4 regions of the Paenibacillus sp. MMO-58 genome follow, and region 4 is predicted to be linked to each of the others. Evidence: predicted binding sites of a transcription regulator. Region 4 holds the regulator's gene; each other region holds the start of a gene.
What was found. The regulator LexA, encoded in region 4, represses DNA repair genes until DNA is damaged. The targets are predictions, from matches to a motif close to CGAACATATGTTCG.
Positions count from the first base shown of each region.

Region 1: a site for LexA is predicted at 1,931-1,944, ahead of addB (helicase-exonuclease AddAB subunit AddB). Genes of this name have one in related genera too.
Region 2: a site for LexA is predicted at 1,796-1,809, ahead of uvrB (excinuclease ABC subunit UvrB). Genes of this name have one in related genera too.
Region 3: a site for LexA is predicted at 1,782-1,795, ahead of recA (recombinase RecA). Genes of this name have one in related genera too.

Region 1 covers NZ_JBBCVY010000001.1:754,512-758,408, forward strand. Annotated here, with positions in the region: gene WFJ73_RS03360 (class I SAM-dependent rRNA methyltransferase) at 1-1,254, shown strand, start outside; gene WFJ73_RS03365 (hypothetical protein) at 1,512-1,832, opposite strand; gene addB (helicase-exonuclease AddAB subunit AddB) at 2,020-3,897, shown strand, end outside.
Region 2 covers NZ_JBBCVY010000017.1:17,713-21,609, forward strand. Annotated here, with positions in the region: gene uvrB (excinuclease ABC subunit UvrB) at 1-1,667, opposite strand, end outside; gene WFJ73_RS30190 (PDZ domain-containing protein) at 1,899-3,212, opposite strand; gene WFJ73_RS30195 (S41 family peptidase) at 3,294-3,897, opposite strand, start outside.
Region 3 covers NZ_JBBCVY010000002.1:91,599-95,495, forward strand. Annotated here, with positions in the region: gene WFJ73_RS06165 (RecX family transcriptional regulator) at 1-577, opposite strand, end outside; gene recA (recombinase RecA) at 657-1,712, opposite strand; gene WFJ73_RS06175 (competence/damage-inducible protein A) at 1,998-3,248, opposite strand; gene pgsA (CDP-diacylglycerol--glycerol-3-phosphate 3-phosphatidyltransferase) at 3,341-3,897, opposite strand, start outside.
Region 4 covers NZ_JBBCVY010000001.1:1,128,209-1,132,105, reverse strand. Annotated here, with positions in the region: gene WFJ73_RS05210 (hypothetical protein) at 1-434, opposite strand, end outside; gene WFJ73_RS05205 (DUF896 domain-containing protein) at 511-699, opposite strand; gene WFJ73_RS05200 (LysM peptidoglycan-binding domain-containing protein) at 851-1,213, opposite strand; gene lexA (transcriptional repressor LexA) at 1,383-2,003, shown strand; gene WFJ73_RS05190 (PspC domain-containing protein) at 2,086-2,322, shown strand; gene glnA (type I glutamate--ammonia ligase) at 2,364-3,692, opposite strand; gene WFJ73_RS05180 (MerR family transcriptional regulator) at 3,804-3,897, opposite strand, start outside.

The DNA.
Region 1 (3,897 bases), 370 kb from region 4:
GCGCTGGTAGATGTCGTTGGGTCTAACGGTAAATATTTGGCAACCGGTTATTACAATCCCAAGTCCCAAATCACGGTCCGGGTCGCCTCCTATCAGCCGCTTGAAGAGATGGACGCGGGCTTCTTCCGCGAGAAGTTTCGTCTTTGCGAAGCGCACCGCAGCCGGTTCGTGCAGGACCGCGATTGCCGGCTCGTTTACGGAGAGGCTGATTTTGTTCCCGGTCTAGTGGTAGACCGTTTCGCCGATGTGCTGGTCGTTCAGATTCTGACGCTTGGACTGGATATCCGCCGGGAAGCGATTGTAGACGCTCTTGTTGACGTATTCCAGCCGAAGGGGATCTACGAGCGGAGCGATGTGGGAGTTAGGCAGCTGGAAGGACTTGAGCTGCGTACCGGAGTTCTGTACGGGGAGTGCCCGCGGATACTCGAGATTGAAGAGAATGGTCTTAAGCTGGAAGTCGATATCGTGGAAGGTCAAAAGACCGGTTATTTCTACGATCAACGCGAGAACCGCGCTTCTATCGAACCCCTGATGAAGGGCTGGGGAGCTCGCAGCGGCATTCGCCTCGAGAACCGTCCGGCTGATACGGATACCGAAGTTACGAGGCTTGTACCGGTGAATACGAACGGCAAAGAAGTGACTTTCCCTTATTGGGACGGTGCGACCGTGCTGGAGTGCTTTGCCCATACCGGCAGCTTCACTCTCCATGCCTGCAAATACGGCGCGAAAAAAGTAACCTGTCTCGACGTATCCGAGCATGCCATCGATACGGCGCGCCGCAACGTGGAGCGTAACGGCTTCACGGATCGCGTAGAATTTGTCGTGGCGGATGCCTTTGATTATTTGCGCACGCAGGTAAAAGGCGTTGAAGAGCGTGCGGAGCGCAGCCGTGCCGGTGCGGATACTTCGAAGCCTCTTAGCGGCGGGGGCCGTACATGGGATGTTGTTATCCTCGATCCTCCCGCTTTCGCAAAGACCAAAAGCGCAGTTGCCGGAGCATGCCGGGGTTATAAAGACATCAACCTGCATGGCCTCAAGCTGGTTAACGAAGGCGGCTATCTCGTTACGGCCAGCTGCTCGTACCATATGCGGCCGGATCTGTTCCTAGAGACGATTCAGGAAGCGGCATCCGATGCCGGCAAGCTGCTGCGTCTCGTGGAGTGGCGGGCTGCTGGCAAGGATCATCCGCAGCTGCTTGGCGTATCGGAAGGGCATTACTTGAAATTTGCCGTGTTCGAAGTGCGGAGTAAATAATACGGAAAAAGCCGTATGGATCGGTGAGGGATCCATGCGGCTTCTTGTTCGAAAAATAGACATATTCAATCGATTAATAGATGTGTATAATAGGAATGTAACGCTGAGAGACAGACGACTGTACCCAGCGGTTCCATAATGGACAGAGCAGTTCACTGCATGTCTGCTAACCCATAATCCGGCAGAGCGGAAATCCGCATGCGGGATTTTTTATTTTATTCTAAGAATTTATAATGGACGATAGCCGGTTCACCTTGCTAGAAGGATTCTTTGAATTGACGGCTCAGCTCGACACGCTGAAGCTTCAGCAGCCAGACCTCTTCCCGTAACGTTTTCAAATCGGAGGAATCATCGGAATTTCTCAATTGCCGATAAAGATCAAGCATCTTCCGGTTGATGACGTCAAACTTTCTCCATAGTTCAGCGGCTTTCACTGACAGAGCCTGCTGGCATGCTTGTTCCTTCCACCCGGCGAGCGAACGGGTAATCTCCTGCTGCCACTCCAGATCGCCGATTTGCTTGGCATAGTTGTATAAATCCAGATAATCGTTAATCCATTGCGTATCTTCCGAGGTCATTTGCCGTTCCTCCAATCCGGATCATTATATTACCTAGTATTATACTCGGCATTTAAGGGATTGCAATATTTTCTTGTTAAAAAGATAGCACTTCTTCCAGAACATACGTTTGTCGTCCGGGTGAAAAAGGACCCGCGCTATGATAGAATGATAGATTATGAGATAGATTCGGAGGGGAAGAGTTAGGATGGGGCTTCGATTTGTGCTTGGCCGCTCGGGAACGGGGAAAACAACGTATTGTCTGGACGCAATCCGCGCCAAGCTGCAAGGCGAGCCGGATGGAGCGCCGCTTGTTATGCTGGTCCCGGAACAGGCTACATTCCAGACGGAGTACGCGCTTTTGAAAGGCACGTCGCTAAGCGGGACGATTCGCGCCCAGGCGCTTAGCTTCCGCCGTCTGGCCTTTCGCGTCATGCAGGAGACGGGCGGCACCGCGTTAATTCCGATCAGCGATAACGGCAAGCATATGATGCTGTTCAAGATTATACACAGGCTCGGCAAGCAGCTTGAGCTTTTCCAAAGCGGGGCGGAGCAGCCCGGTTTCATTGAACGGCTTGGCGAGCTGCTGACCGAGTGGAAGCGCTACGGGATTGATGCCGATCTGCTGAAGGAAAAAACGGCATCGGTAGAAGACGCGTCGCTACTTAACCGGAAGCTGCATGATCTTCGGCTTGTATATGACAAGCTGGAGCAGGAATTGCTTGGCCTTTATATCGATTCGGAAGATTATTTGACGCAGCTGATTGCAGGCTATGCCAACGCGCCGGCGATGCAGGGTGCCCATCTGTGGATTGACGGCTTCCATGGTTTTACGCCGAAGGAATACGATGCGCTTGGCACGCTGATCGCTTCTTCCGCGGAAGTGACCGTTGCGCTTACGCTTGACCGTCCTTACGATAACGGCGAAATGCCGCATGAGCTTGAACTTTTCCACCCTACGGCCGAAACGTACGGCAAACTGGCTGCTCTAGCGGCGCAAGCCGGCGTACCCGTGCATGAAACCGTCGTGCTGGATGAAGGAGTTCCATACCGCTTCAAAGGGAGTTCGATGCTGGCTCATCTAGAGAAGCATTATGGCGGAAGAACCCCAATGCTTATACCGGATAAGAAGCTGCTGGCTGTAGACAGTTCTGCCTGCGGCGTATCCCTCCATGCCTCCGCCAACAGAAGAGCCGAGGTGGAAGCAGCGGCGCGGGATATGGTTAGGCGGGCACGCGAAGAGGGTCTTCGCTGGCGAGACATGGCGGTTATGGTGCGGAACGCGGCTGAATATACGGACTATATTCAAACGATTTTCGATGATTACGAGATTCCCTACTTCCTTGACCAAAAGAATAATACGGTCCATCATCCGCTCGTTGAATTTATCCGTTCCGCGCTGGAGACGGTGCTACACGGCTGGCATTACGAGGCGGTATTCCGGTGCATCAAGACGGAGCTGCTGTTCCCGATTGACGGCAGCATGTCGCGCGAGCTTTTTGACCGCTTGGAGAACTATGTGCTGGCAGCCGGAGTCGACGGATGGAAGTGGCTTGACCGCTCCAGGTGGAAGCCGCTTATGCAGCAGTCTCTTGAGGATGAGCCGGAAACGGTATCCGAGCCGTCCGCAAAAGCCAAACGGGAATTTCAGGCCGTTATGGCGGCGAGAGAGGCGATTGTACCTCCGCTTCGCCGGTTCGAACAGTCTTTGAAGAAAGCCTCCAACGTCAAGGACATGTGCGAAGCGTTATACAAGCTGCTGGATCATGCGGATGCCGCCGACCGCCTTGAACGATGGAGCCGCGAGGACAGCGCGTCCGGTCGTACGCAGCGTGCCAGATCACACCGCCAGCTATGGGATGGCGTCATGCAATTGCTGGATCAGCTGGTGGAAATGGTCGGGGACGAGGATATGCCTCCGGAGCTGTTCGCCGGCATGGTGGAGACGGGGCTCGAAAATCTGAAGCTTGCGGCGGTACCTCCCGCGCTTGATCAGGCACTGATCGGCAGCATGGACCGGACGCGTTCCGGGGATGTAAAGATCTGTTATGTGCTTGGCGCCAACGACGGCGTAATGCCGATGCGC
Region 2 (3,897 bases), on a different contig from region 4:
ACCCGGCCATCGCTATTACGCGCAGCTCTGCCAATCGTCTGAATCAACGAGCGTTCGGAACGGAGGAAGCCTTCTTTGTCCGCATCCAATATCGCAACAAGGGATACTTCCGGCAAATCGAGGCCCTCCCTCAAGAGGTTAATACCCACAAGCACATGGAACGTACCGAGACGCAGGTCGCGAAGGATTGCTATCCTCTCCAGCGTCTTGATATCGGAGTGCAGATAACGCACTTTAATGCCAATCTCTTTGAAATAATCCGTTAAATCCTCGGCCATCTTCTTCGTCAGCGTGGTGACAAGGACGCGTTCATCCTTGGCTATCCGATCGCGGATCTCGACTAGCAGATCATCGATTTGTCCTTTTGTCGGACGCACCTCAATAATCGGATCCAGCAGGCCTGTCGGACGGATAATCTGCTCAACCATCGTTGGGCAATGCTCCAGCTCATAAGGTCCCGGTGTCGCCGACACGTAAATCTGCTGTTTCGCTTTTTCCTCGAATTCTTCGAAGCGCAGCGGCCTGTTATCCAGTGCGGACGGCAGACGGAAGCCGTGATTAACGAGCATTTCCTTCCGCGCGCGGTCTCCGTTGTACATAGCTCTAATCTGCGGCAGGGTAACGTGCGATTCGTCAATGACGATCAGCATATCTTCCGGAAAATAATCCATCAGCGTATACGGCGTTGCCCCGCGCTCGCGGAAGGTCAAAGGTCCGGAATAGTTCTCGATGCCGGAACAGAAGCCCATCTCCGCCATCATTTCGAGGTCATAACGGGTACGCTGCTCCAGACGCTGCGCTTCCAGCAGCTTGCCTTCTTCCCGAAGCTCCGCAAGACGTTCCTCCAGCTCACGCTCGATATTGCCAAGCGCAACCTTCATCGTTTCTTCGTGGGTAACGAAGTGAGACGCCGGGAATATAGCAACATGATCGCGTTCGCTTACGATCTCGCCGGTAAGCACGTCGATTTCCGTAATCCGTTCAATCTCATCGCCAAACAGCTCGACCCGAATCGCCCGCTCATTATTGGCAACCGGGAAAATCTCTACAATATCGCCGCGCACGCGGAACGTACCGCGGATAAAGTTAATGTCATTGCGCTGGTACTGAATATCAACAAGCTTATGAAGAATCGTATCTCTGGACTTCTCCATGCCTACCCGCAGCGACAGTACCAGACTGCCGTACTCGGAAGGCGAACCGAGACCGTAGATGCAAGATACACTCGCTACGATAATGACGTCCCTGCGCTCGAACAATGAACTGGTCGCGGAGTGGCGCAGCTTGTCGATCTCATCATTAATGCTGGAATCCTTCTCAATATAAGTGTCCGTAGACGGGATATAAGCCTCAGGCTGAAAATAATCATAATAGCTGACGAAATAACTTACTGCATTGTCCGGGAAAAACTCCTTAAACTCGCTGCACAGCTGTGCCGCGAGCGTCTTGTTATGGGCAATAACCAGCGTCGGCCGGTTAAGCTGCGCTATCGTATTGGCAATCGTATACGTCTTGCCCGTACCCGTCGCACCAAGCAAGGTTTGCTTGACTTCGCCGTTATTCACGCCTTCAACAAGTTTTCTGATGGCTCCCGGCTGATCGCCCTGCGGCGTGTAGTCCGACTTTAATTGAAATAATTGCTCTGAAATCTCATTCACTTGCGTCATCCACCCCGTTTCCCTTACTCATCAATCATTATAGTCAATATATACAAGCGTAAACGGCTTACACCTCCTTAGAACTTAGAAGGAATAGCAACCGTCTCGCGGACAAATCGATACGCACACAGCATATCCGAATGTGTGTTCCCCTCTATTATAGACGTCTATAGAGGCTGATGCAAACATAAAATCAAAGGGCTTTCCCTAAGCAGCCGCCCAGGAAAAGCCCCTTTCTATTTAAACATTCAAAGTACGCGAACGGTCTTCCTCTTTCGCGTAAACGCCGCCGCTGCGCCTTGCCGTCCTTGCGCGGCGCAAAAGGTCAATCAGCGTAGCGGGCTCTGCCGAAGCGTAATAGGTAGCCCGCTCATCAGGGGATAAAATAACCCCGAGCTGATGATGCTCCCCTTCATAACGGGCCCGCTGCACAAACTTGATCTCGCCCTCTCTGTTCAGCACCTCAAGCTTATACATCGCCGAATTGTTCTGCAGCGCCTCATGAAGATCTTCTTTCGTGAACACCCTGGTGCCGTTCACCTTCGAAATAATCTCGCCGGCCTGCAGCTTCATTGCCTCAGCAGGCGTACCCGGCACGATACCGAGAATACGCAAGCCGCGCTGATCATTCACGTACAGCGGACTTTGCGTGGATTCCACCGCTCGGCTGCGCCAGATGATGGCCTCATGCAGCAGCAGCGAACATAAAGCGGCAAGCGGCAGCAGCGCCGGCAGCCACCAGGCGAGAAGCGCCGCACCGGTCAGCAGCAGGCTGTACCACATGAGCCCTTTTGCCGCATGGCGGGCTTTGGCCTCAGGCAGCATCGTGCGCGTCATTTCGCTGAAGCCGATAATCATCGGCAAAGCGACAACTGTCCAGCCCTGCGTCCAATCGCCCCCGAATAACGGCGTCCAAGGCAGGTCAACTACCGATGTCCCTCCGGCTGCCGGCACAAGCAGCAGCAGCGGAACCGGCCAGAAGCCCTGCAGCATATAGCCGCCCACAAGCTTCCCCCGCTTCCCTTCCAGGAAGAGCGGAGTAGCCAGCTTGTTTCCTAGTCTCCGGACAAGGAAAGCTTCTACCAGATGAAGCAGCGCTACCAATACGAAAATCCCCGGCATATCAAGTCCGGCAAGCGAGTTCGCCGCGTCTCCAAGCCATCCGTCACTATTTTCGAGCGAAGTAAAACCAACGATCCATTGCAGAAGCGCTAATGCTCCCGCGCCATAGGCAAAGCACAGATAGCGAATTCGGAACAAAAGAAGCACAACCGCCGAACCCCATAGCCATAATACGGCATCGCCGGTTAGAGTTAGGCCGATAAAAGCACCTGCAACGGAAGCGAGCACCCCGGCTGCAAGCCCGGCCAGCATCGCTTTTGCCACGAGCCGCGGCCAGATGTGCAGCCTTACGGCGAACATCCGTCTTTCCAAGCTGATCTGTCTCGTATACTGAAGGATAATAAATAATACCGCAATATAATAAAAAGGCTGCACAAGCAAATGTATAAATGCCCGGCCGAACTGGTCCAGTAAAGCATTGGCTGCATCCAAACGCTACACTCCCATCTCCATCCAAAATAAAAGGCTGACTCCGCTTTAGAGCCAACCTTTTATAAATTCGCCGTCTCCTCTTTATTTCCTGCTGACCGCCTGGATTGCTTCCAGCAGCTGTTTGTCATTCTTCTGATCCTTAATCCATTTTACTACGGCCTGCTCCAAAGACGACGCCGTCTTCGTATCGATCTCGCCTGTAACCGGCAATCCGGAAGCGTTCTGGAAATCCTTAACGGCTTGCTCGGTCGAAGCGTTATAATAACCGTCTTCCCGCTGCGTCGCGTAGCCAAGGCCGGACAACATCACTTGCGCGTTCCGAATCTGCTCCCCCAGCATATCCTTGCGCAAGGTCTCCGTTAAGGTAAGCCTTGCTACCGTATACAGCTTCGGCGGCTGTACTTCCACGGTTGGCTTGATGCCCTTCTGATGAATCCAATTGCCGTCCGGCGTCAGCCATTTCGCAATCGTCATTTTCACCAAACTGCCATCCCCAAGCGTCTTGTTATAGCTTACTTGCACCGTTCCTTTGCCGTAAGAGGTTTCCCCGACAAGAGCAGCCCCTGCCCGCTCCTGCAGAGCACCGGCGAGTATCTCGGAAGCGCTTGCGCTGCCTTTGTTCATCAGCACGGCAATCGGATACGTTTTGCCTCCGCCTTGCGAGGTCGTTTTCTCGCGGTGACCA
Region 3 (3,897 bases), on a different contig from region 4:
GACGCAATAAAAAGGCCATCAGCTTCTGCCGTTTCTCTCTGTTCTCTCCTTTGAGAGAACGCCATTTCTTCTTCGCCGCATGCACGGCGGATGCGAGTTCGTCTTCCTTGTCGATAGCTTCAAGCGCGTCGGAAGCCGCCTGCTTCGATACTCCGCGTTGCTGCAGCTCCTGCTTGATCCAGCGGCGACCCTTCTGACTGTAACGGATACGCTGCATGGCGAAATGCCGCGCATACTCTCCATCATCAACAATATGTTCCGATTCTAAACGTTCAAGAGCGTAAGCAATTGGTTCGGGTTCAAATTCCTTGCGGAGCAAATATTGCTCGATCTGTTTGCGGGTTCTTGCTTTTATGCCAAGATAGGTGACGGCAAGCGAGTAAGCCCGGTATCTTTCGTCCTCATCGGCAATCTCGGCAATAGCTTCCCTTGTAAGCTCCTTCCCTTTAAACAACGTGTATTTTATAAGAAGATCCTCGTGGACGGATAACAACGGCTCTTCCATGCCGTTTGCATACACATGGTATCGCTTACGATCCTTGCGGTCCTGCTCTACCGCAGAAATCTCGATTAACATCCTGGTTACACCCCGTTCATTGCAAAGAAGCAGCGCCGCCCTCGAAAGGACGGCGCTGCTTCTTCCTTAATTATTACTATTAATCGTCAAGTTCCGACTCATCAAAGTCATCGTCATCATCTTTCGAGAAGTCTGCTGGCTGTGCAGAAGCCGACAAGTTGCTTGCTTCGCGGATCTGCTTCTCGATTACCGCAGCAACTTCCGGATGATCCTTCAAGAACTGCTTCGCGTTCTCGCGTCCTTGGCCCAAGCGATCGCCATTATAGGAGAACCAAGCACCGCTCTTCTGAACGATATCCATCTCTACACCAATATCTACAAGGCTGCCTTCTCTCGAAATGCCTTCGCCGTACATGATATCAATCTCCGCTTGCTTGAACGGAGGAGCTACTTTGTTCTTCACGACTTTAATCCGCGTACGGTTACCAACCATATCGTTGCCTTGCTTGATCGTCTCAATCCGGCGTACTTCCAGACGTACGCTGGAATAGAACTTCAGTGCACGGCCGCCAGGCGTAGTTTCCGGGTTACCGAACATAACGCCGACTTTCTCGCGCAACTGGTTAATAAAGATGGCGATTGTTTTCGACTTGCTGATCGCGCCACCCAGTTTACGCAGAGCCTGCGACATCAGACGTGCCTGCAGACCGACATGTGAATCCCCCATATCGCCTTCAATCTCTGCTTTCGGTACAAGCGCTGCTACCGAGTCGATAACGATAATATCGACCGCGCCGCTTCGTACAAGCGCTTCTGCGATCTCAAGCGCCTGTTCGCCCGTATCCGGCTGCGACAACAGCAGTTCGTCGATATTTACGCCAAGCTTGCTCGCGTACAATGGATCAAGCGCATGCTCCGCATCGATAAACGCAGCTTGTCCGCCGATCCGTTGTACTTCCGCAATAGCGTGAAGCGCAACGGTTGTTTTACCGGAAGATTCCGGTCCGTAGCATTCAATAATACGGCCTCTTGGCAAACCGCCGATTCCAAGAGCAATATCTAAAGCAATTGAACCGCTTGGTACGGTTTCAACTTGCATATGTGTGGATTCCCCTAATTTCATGATGGAGCCTTTACCAAATTGCTTCTCAATTTGACGTAAAGCCATCTCCAAAGCAGCACGACGATCCGACAAGCTACTCACATCCTTCGTTATTTATAATTGTATGATACCTTGTTTCCGCTCAATTGCCAAGCTTTTTTTCGAACATACATTCGTCTTTTTGTTTCCACGTCCTTTCCAGACGCATGGCGAAACGGCTTTTGCCCTCTTGGGCAACTATGCGCGATTCGTCATGATTCTAAAAATAGACATAAAAAAACCGCAGCAAAGTAATCTTCGCCACGGTTCTTCCGCATGAGACCAATTATAGCGGAAATGGTACAAACAGGCAAGTATTTTTCGCGTTAATCCGACAAATTAATGTTCGCGCAGCTTCAGCCACAATTGATATAAGGCAGCCTTTACCGCACGGATGCGGATGATGGCGCGGGTACCGGAAAAATGGCCGGTAAATACGGCTGTCGGCTTGCCCCTCTCGGCAACCGCGTAATAGACCAAGCCAACGGGCTTGCCTTCCGCCTGAGCCGGGCCGGCTACCCCCGTGAGCGACACGCCAAAATCGGAATCTCCGATTTGTCTGACGCGTTCGGCCATCATTGCTGCCGTAGATTCACTGATCGCTCCCGGCGCTCCGTCTCCTTCAAGCTGCGCCATCGGGATGCCGAGCAGCTTATGCTTCATCTCGTTCGTATAAGTAACAACGCCGCCGGAATATTCCCCACTGCTGCCGGGAATGCCGGTAATAAGCTCTGCAAGCAAGCCTCCGCTGATGCTTTCGGCTGTCGAGAGCTTTCTTCTCGATGTCCGAAGCAGCTGCACGACCTGCTCTTCCAGCGTAATCTCTTCCTGCGCATATAAGTACTCGCCCACCCGCTGCTTGATCGCATCGACGGTTTGATCCAGCTTGACTATCGCATCGGTTTCGTTCGCCGCTTTCGTAGATACCCGAATGGCGACCTCGCCTTCCTTCGCATATGGCGCGATAGTAGGATCCGATTGGGCTTCGATCAGATCAATCAGCTTAGCTTCTAGCGTCGATTCCCCAATCCCTGCAAACATAAGCAGTCTCGAATAAAGCGGTTCTTCTGCCCCCAGAATAGACCGGAGCCAATCCGACGCCGGCCCCTCCATCATCGGCTTCATCTCGCGAGGAGGCCCGGGCAGAAGCAAATAATGCGTCCCGTCTTCGGACAGGCCGTTGCCGACGGCAAGCCCGGCTTCATTATCAATCGGGGCGCTGCCGTCAATCATCAGCGCTTGTCTGCGGTTGCTCTCTACCATATGGATGCCGCGAGAGCTGAACATTTGCTCGATCTTATCCATGGAAGGCTGATGAAGGGACAGGCCGCGGTTCAGATAGGCCGCGAGGACGTCCTTCGTCAGATCATCTTGCGTAGGACCAAGTCCGCCGGTAAACACAAGCAGGTCGGCACGCTGGCGGGCAATCTCAATCGCTTGGCGGATCCGGTTCGGGTTATCGCCAACGACCGTCTGAAAGTAAACATCAATGCCAAGCGATGCAAGCTTTCTGGACAAGAATTGTGCGTTTGTATTGACGATTTGACCAAGCAAAAGCTCGGTGCCCACTGCGATAATTTCAGCTTTCATACGATTTCCCCCTTCGAATCCTGCAGCATTAGGAAGCAAAAGCATCTCTCCACGAATGGAAAGATGCTTTATTGTTGCTTATATGATCCTGATTATTGCACAGGAATCAAATGTTTGTTCTTGAAGAAATAGTCGAATCCGGAATACACCGTAATAATAACGGCAATCCAGCTTACGATATCGTCAAACGGAAAATCGATAAACGTAAACGGGAAGTTGTTGAGCAGAAGCGAAATGATCATCGTAATTTGTACGGCTGTTTTCCATTTGCCCCATTTGCTCGCCGCCATTACGCTGCCTTCCAGCAAAGCGATCTGACGCAAACCCGTAACCGCGAATTCGCGGCTGATAATAATGATGGCCATCCATGCCGCCAGCTTATCCATTTGAACGAGCGAGATCAGTACAGCCGCCACAAGCAGCTTGTCCGCCAGCGGATCAAGAAGCTTGCCGAGGTTGGTTACGATTTTGTTCTTCCTGGCGATATAACCATCGAGACCGTCGGTGCTTGCCGCTATGATAAAGATTATAGCCGCTATAATCTGATTGTATGTAATGGAGTAATCATCGCCGAAAGCAAGAGGCTTGATATCGATATTGACGAGCAGAAATACCATAATGATCGGCACTAAAATAATTCTGGCCAGCG
Region 4 (3,897 bases):
CGGTTAAGCAGCCGCGAGAATACCCAGTTTGCGCCTTTTTGCTGCATGATCACTACAGCTCCGTTTTGAACGCTGATCCCTTTAATGTTGGTTACATGCAGCTGCTTGTCCCCCGTCATTTTACGGGTCTGGATATAATCTTTGCCGATTGAAATGTAAGGACGGCGCAAGAAGAAAATAAGCGCCAGGAAAATGTAGCAGCCGATCGTTACCCAGAACATAGACGTAGGCTCAAAGGATGGATCCGTCGTAACGAAAACGGTATACATACTGATCAACAAAATGAGCACAATCGGGAATATGTAGTTGCGGCCGGTAAAACGGTCTACCTTGGGTTTAGATGAAGTGCCAATCTGCGATGCTCCATGCTTTTTACGCGCTTTGTTAATTTGGTTCGTATTTTTGCGCACTTTGCGCTCCCATGTGCGTGACAAGCTTATTCCTCCTATTGTATATTGCAAGCGCCGTTCATGGAACGGCGCCAACGCTAGCTATATAAATGTAAAGCCATTAGTGAGCAACATCGTTAGGATCGCCGTCTACAATCTCAATCGTATCCAACTGCTGGCGGAAATTCCTTTTGAAATTCTCCAAATATTTCTGACGCAATACGGCACGTTCCGCTATTTCCTCTTCGGTTAAACCTACCGTTTTATTTTTACGGGATAATTCGTTAATACGCGCGATGACTTCTTCCACTGCCTTCACCTCATTTGCTTATTACTCATCCTTCTTACCTATTTTGACTTTTAACGCGAGCAATTGTCAAGGCAATGATAGAAGAATAAGAAAAGGACAGGCAATTTCGAACATCCTGTGTCCGAATTGCCTATCCTTCCGATTATATAGCCTATTTAGGAATAATTAACACCTGTCCTGGCCGTAGCTCGACCGAGCTTAATTGGTTGCGTTCCTTAATCTTGTATATGTATTGTCTGATGTCCTTGGAGCCCTCAGTAAAACGATCTGCAATCCCCCACAACGTATCTCCAGCCGTTACGATAACCGTTTGCTCATTCGCTGCAGCCTCTTGAATATGATCGGACGATGCATTCGTACGCATCATAAGGAAACTTGTAAAGAGAAGAATGAACACTGCGGCACACACAATAAGTTTAAATGCATGACGTTGAAGGTGATGTCCCCGCGATTTGAACGTTTTAGCAGTTTCTTCATTATGGATACTTTTATAAAAAGATGGATTCATGATCATTATTATCGCTCCCCGAACGTTTGTTCTGTTTTCTTATGTCCTTAGAATAACACGAACAAATGTTTGTAGTCAATAAAAAATGCGAACTTTTGTTTTTAAGAACTTATGTTTGTACGAACTCCGGTTCTATGCTATAATTTTCTTCAAATAGTATATTGGAGTGATTCACGTGTCTAAGATTTCGAACCGCCAGCAGTCGATTCTTGAATTTATTAAGAATGAGGTTCGGGACAAAGGATACCCGCCTTCTGTTCGCGAAATCGGCGAAGCGGTTGGCCTGGCGTCAAGCTCCACCGTTCATGGCCATCTGGATCGGCTTGAGAAGAAAGGCCTGATCAGACGAGATCCAACGAAACCTCGGGCGATCGAAATTTTGGATCAAGACGGTGTTGACGGCATTATCCTCCCCGCTGTGGCTCAAGTGCCAATCGTCGGCAAAGTAACGGCAGGCGTGCCGATTACGGCGACTGAGAATATTGAAGAGTACTTCCCGTTATCCGCACACTTCGTAGGCGACGATGAGGTATTTATCCTGAATGTCATTGGCGACAGCATGATTGAAGCCGGTATACATAACGGCGACTATGTTATCGTCCGCCAGCAGCAAACCGCCAACAACGGCGATATTGTAGTAGCCATGACGGAAGATGACGAAGCGACGGTTAAGACCTTCTACAAAGAGAAGGATCATATCCGCCTTCAGCCGGAGAACTCCACCATGGAGCCAATCCGTTTGAACAATGTCACCATTCTTGGTAAGGTAGTTGGCTTGTTCCGTGACTTCCACTAATCCGTTCGAATAAAAGAGGCTGTTCCCGCTAATCCGATTTGCATTCGGTTAGGGAGAACAGCCTCTTTTTATTTACCTGATTATGGTATTATCGTATTACTTGTTGGTAACGAGGTGGTTAAGCGTGAAGAAGAAATTAACGAGGTCCGTATTCGATAAATCCATAGCCGGAGTTTGCGGAGGAATCGCCGAATACTTCAACCTTTCATCCTTGTTTGTTAGACTTCTTTTCCTTCTCTTTATCCCCTGCAATCTTATCGTCTACATCATTCTTGCGAACATTATTCCCGTCAGCCCTCCGACTTTATATAGGAGATAGAAAAAATCCCTTGACGCTTAGAGCGCCAAGGGATTTCCTTCCTAGTACAGCGTCAGATACTGATCGCGTTCCCATTGATGGACTTGTGTTTTATACATGTCCCATTCAATTTCCTTCAGCTCATAGAAGTGAGCCAAAGCATGCTCGCCTAGTGCTTCGCAGATAACGTCGCTGCGGAGCATTTCGTCGAGTGCTTCCTTCAGATCGGAAGGAAGGCTTGGCACGCCTGATTCCAGGCGCTCTTCTTCCGTCATGATGTAGATATTACGGTCTACAGGTGCCGGAAGGGCAGTTTTGTTCTTGATGCCGTCAAGGCCGGCTTTCAGCATTACGGCAAGAGCGAGGTACGGGTTAGCAGCCGGATCCGGGTTGCGAACCTCGATACGCGTGCTAAGGCCGCGGGAAGCCGGGATACGGATCATTGGCGAACGGTTGCTCGCCGACCAAGCTACGTAGCAAGGGGCTTCATAACCTGGAACCATCCGTTTGTAAGAGTTGATCGTAGGGTTCGTAATAGCCGCCATCGCACGCGCATGCTCCAGAATACCGGCCATGTAGTAACGTGCGGTTTGGCTAAGACCCAGACGATCCTTCTCTTCATAGAATACGTTAGTGTTGCCTTGGAAGAGCGATTGGTGACAGTGCATACCGGAACCGTTTACGCCAAACAGCGGTTTCGGCATGAAGGTAGCATGGAGGCCATGCTGTCTCGCAATCGTCTTAACAACAAGCTTGAACGTTTGAATTTGGTCTGCGGCTTTGATCGCGTCCGCATATTTGAAGTCGATTTCGTGTTGGCCGGGAGCAACCTCATGGTGGGAAGCTTCAATCTCGAAGCCCATCTCTTCCAGCGTCAGTACGATTTCACGGCGGCAGTTCTCGCCCATGTCCATTGGCGCAAGGTCGAAGTATCCGCCTTGGTCATTCAGCTCGGTTGTAGGCTCTCCGCGCTCATCCGTCTTGAACAGGAAGAATTCCGGTTCCGGACCAACGTTCATTGCCGTAAAGCCCATTTCTTCCGCTTCTTGCAGCGCACGCTTCAGAATACCGCGCGGGTCGCCCGCGAACGGAGTGCCGTCAGGCATATAAATATCACAGATCAGACGGGCAACGCGGTCTTGCGCAACCCATGGGAATACTACCCAAGTATCCAGATCAGGGTATAAGTACATGTCAGATTCTTCGATACGAACGTAACCTTCAATGGAAGATCCGTCAAACATCATTTTATTATCTAATGCTTTATCCAGCTGGCTTACCGGAATCTCTACGTTTTTGATCGTACCGAGTAAATCGGTAAATTGAAGACGGATAAATCGAACGTTCTGTTCCTCCGCAATGCGTTTAATATCCTCTTTTGTGTAGCTCACAGCATTCATCTCCTTCAAAAGAATTGTGAAGCAATTCTTGCTTCGGAAGCATACGCTTAAAGAATTGCGAAGCTATTCTTACTTCGTAAGCATCAGCATTAATAGGACATGCTAGCGCTTGTTCAAGAAACGGGACAACTGACCTTGAATAAGCGAAGCCTGGCCTGGACGTTTCTCCAGCAATTGCTGCTTGAGAAGGCGGTGC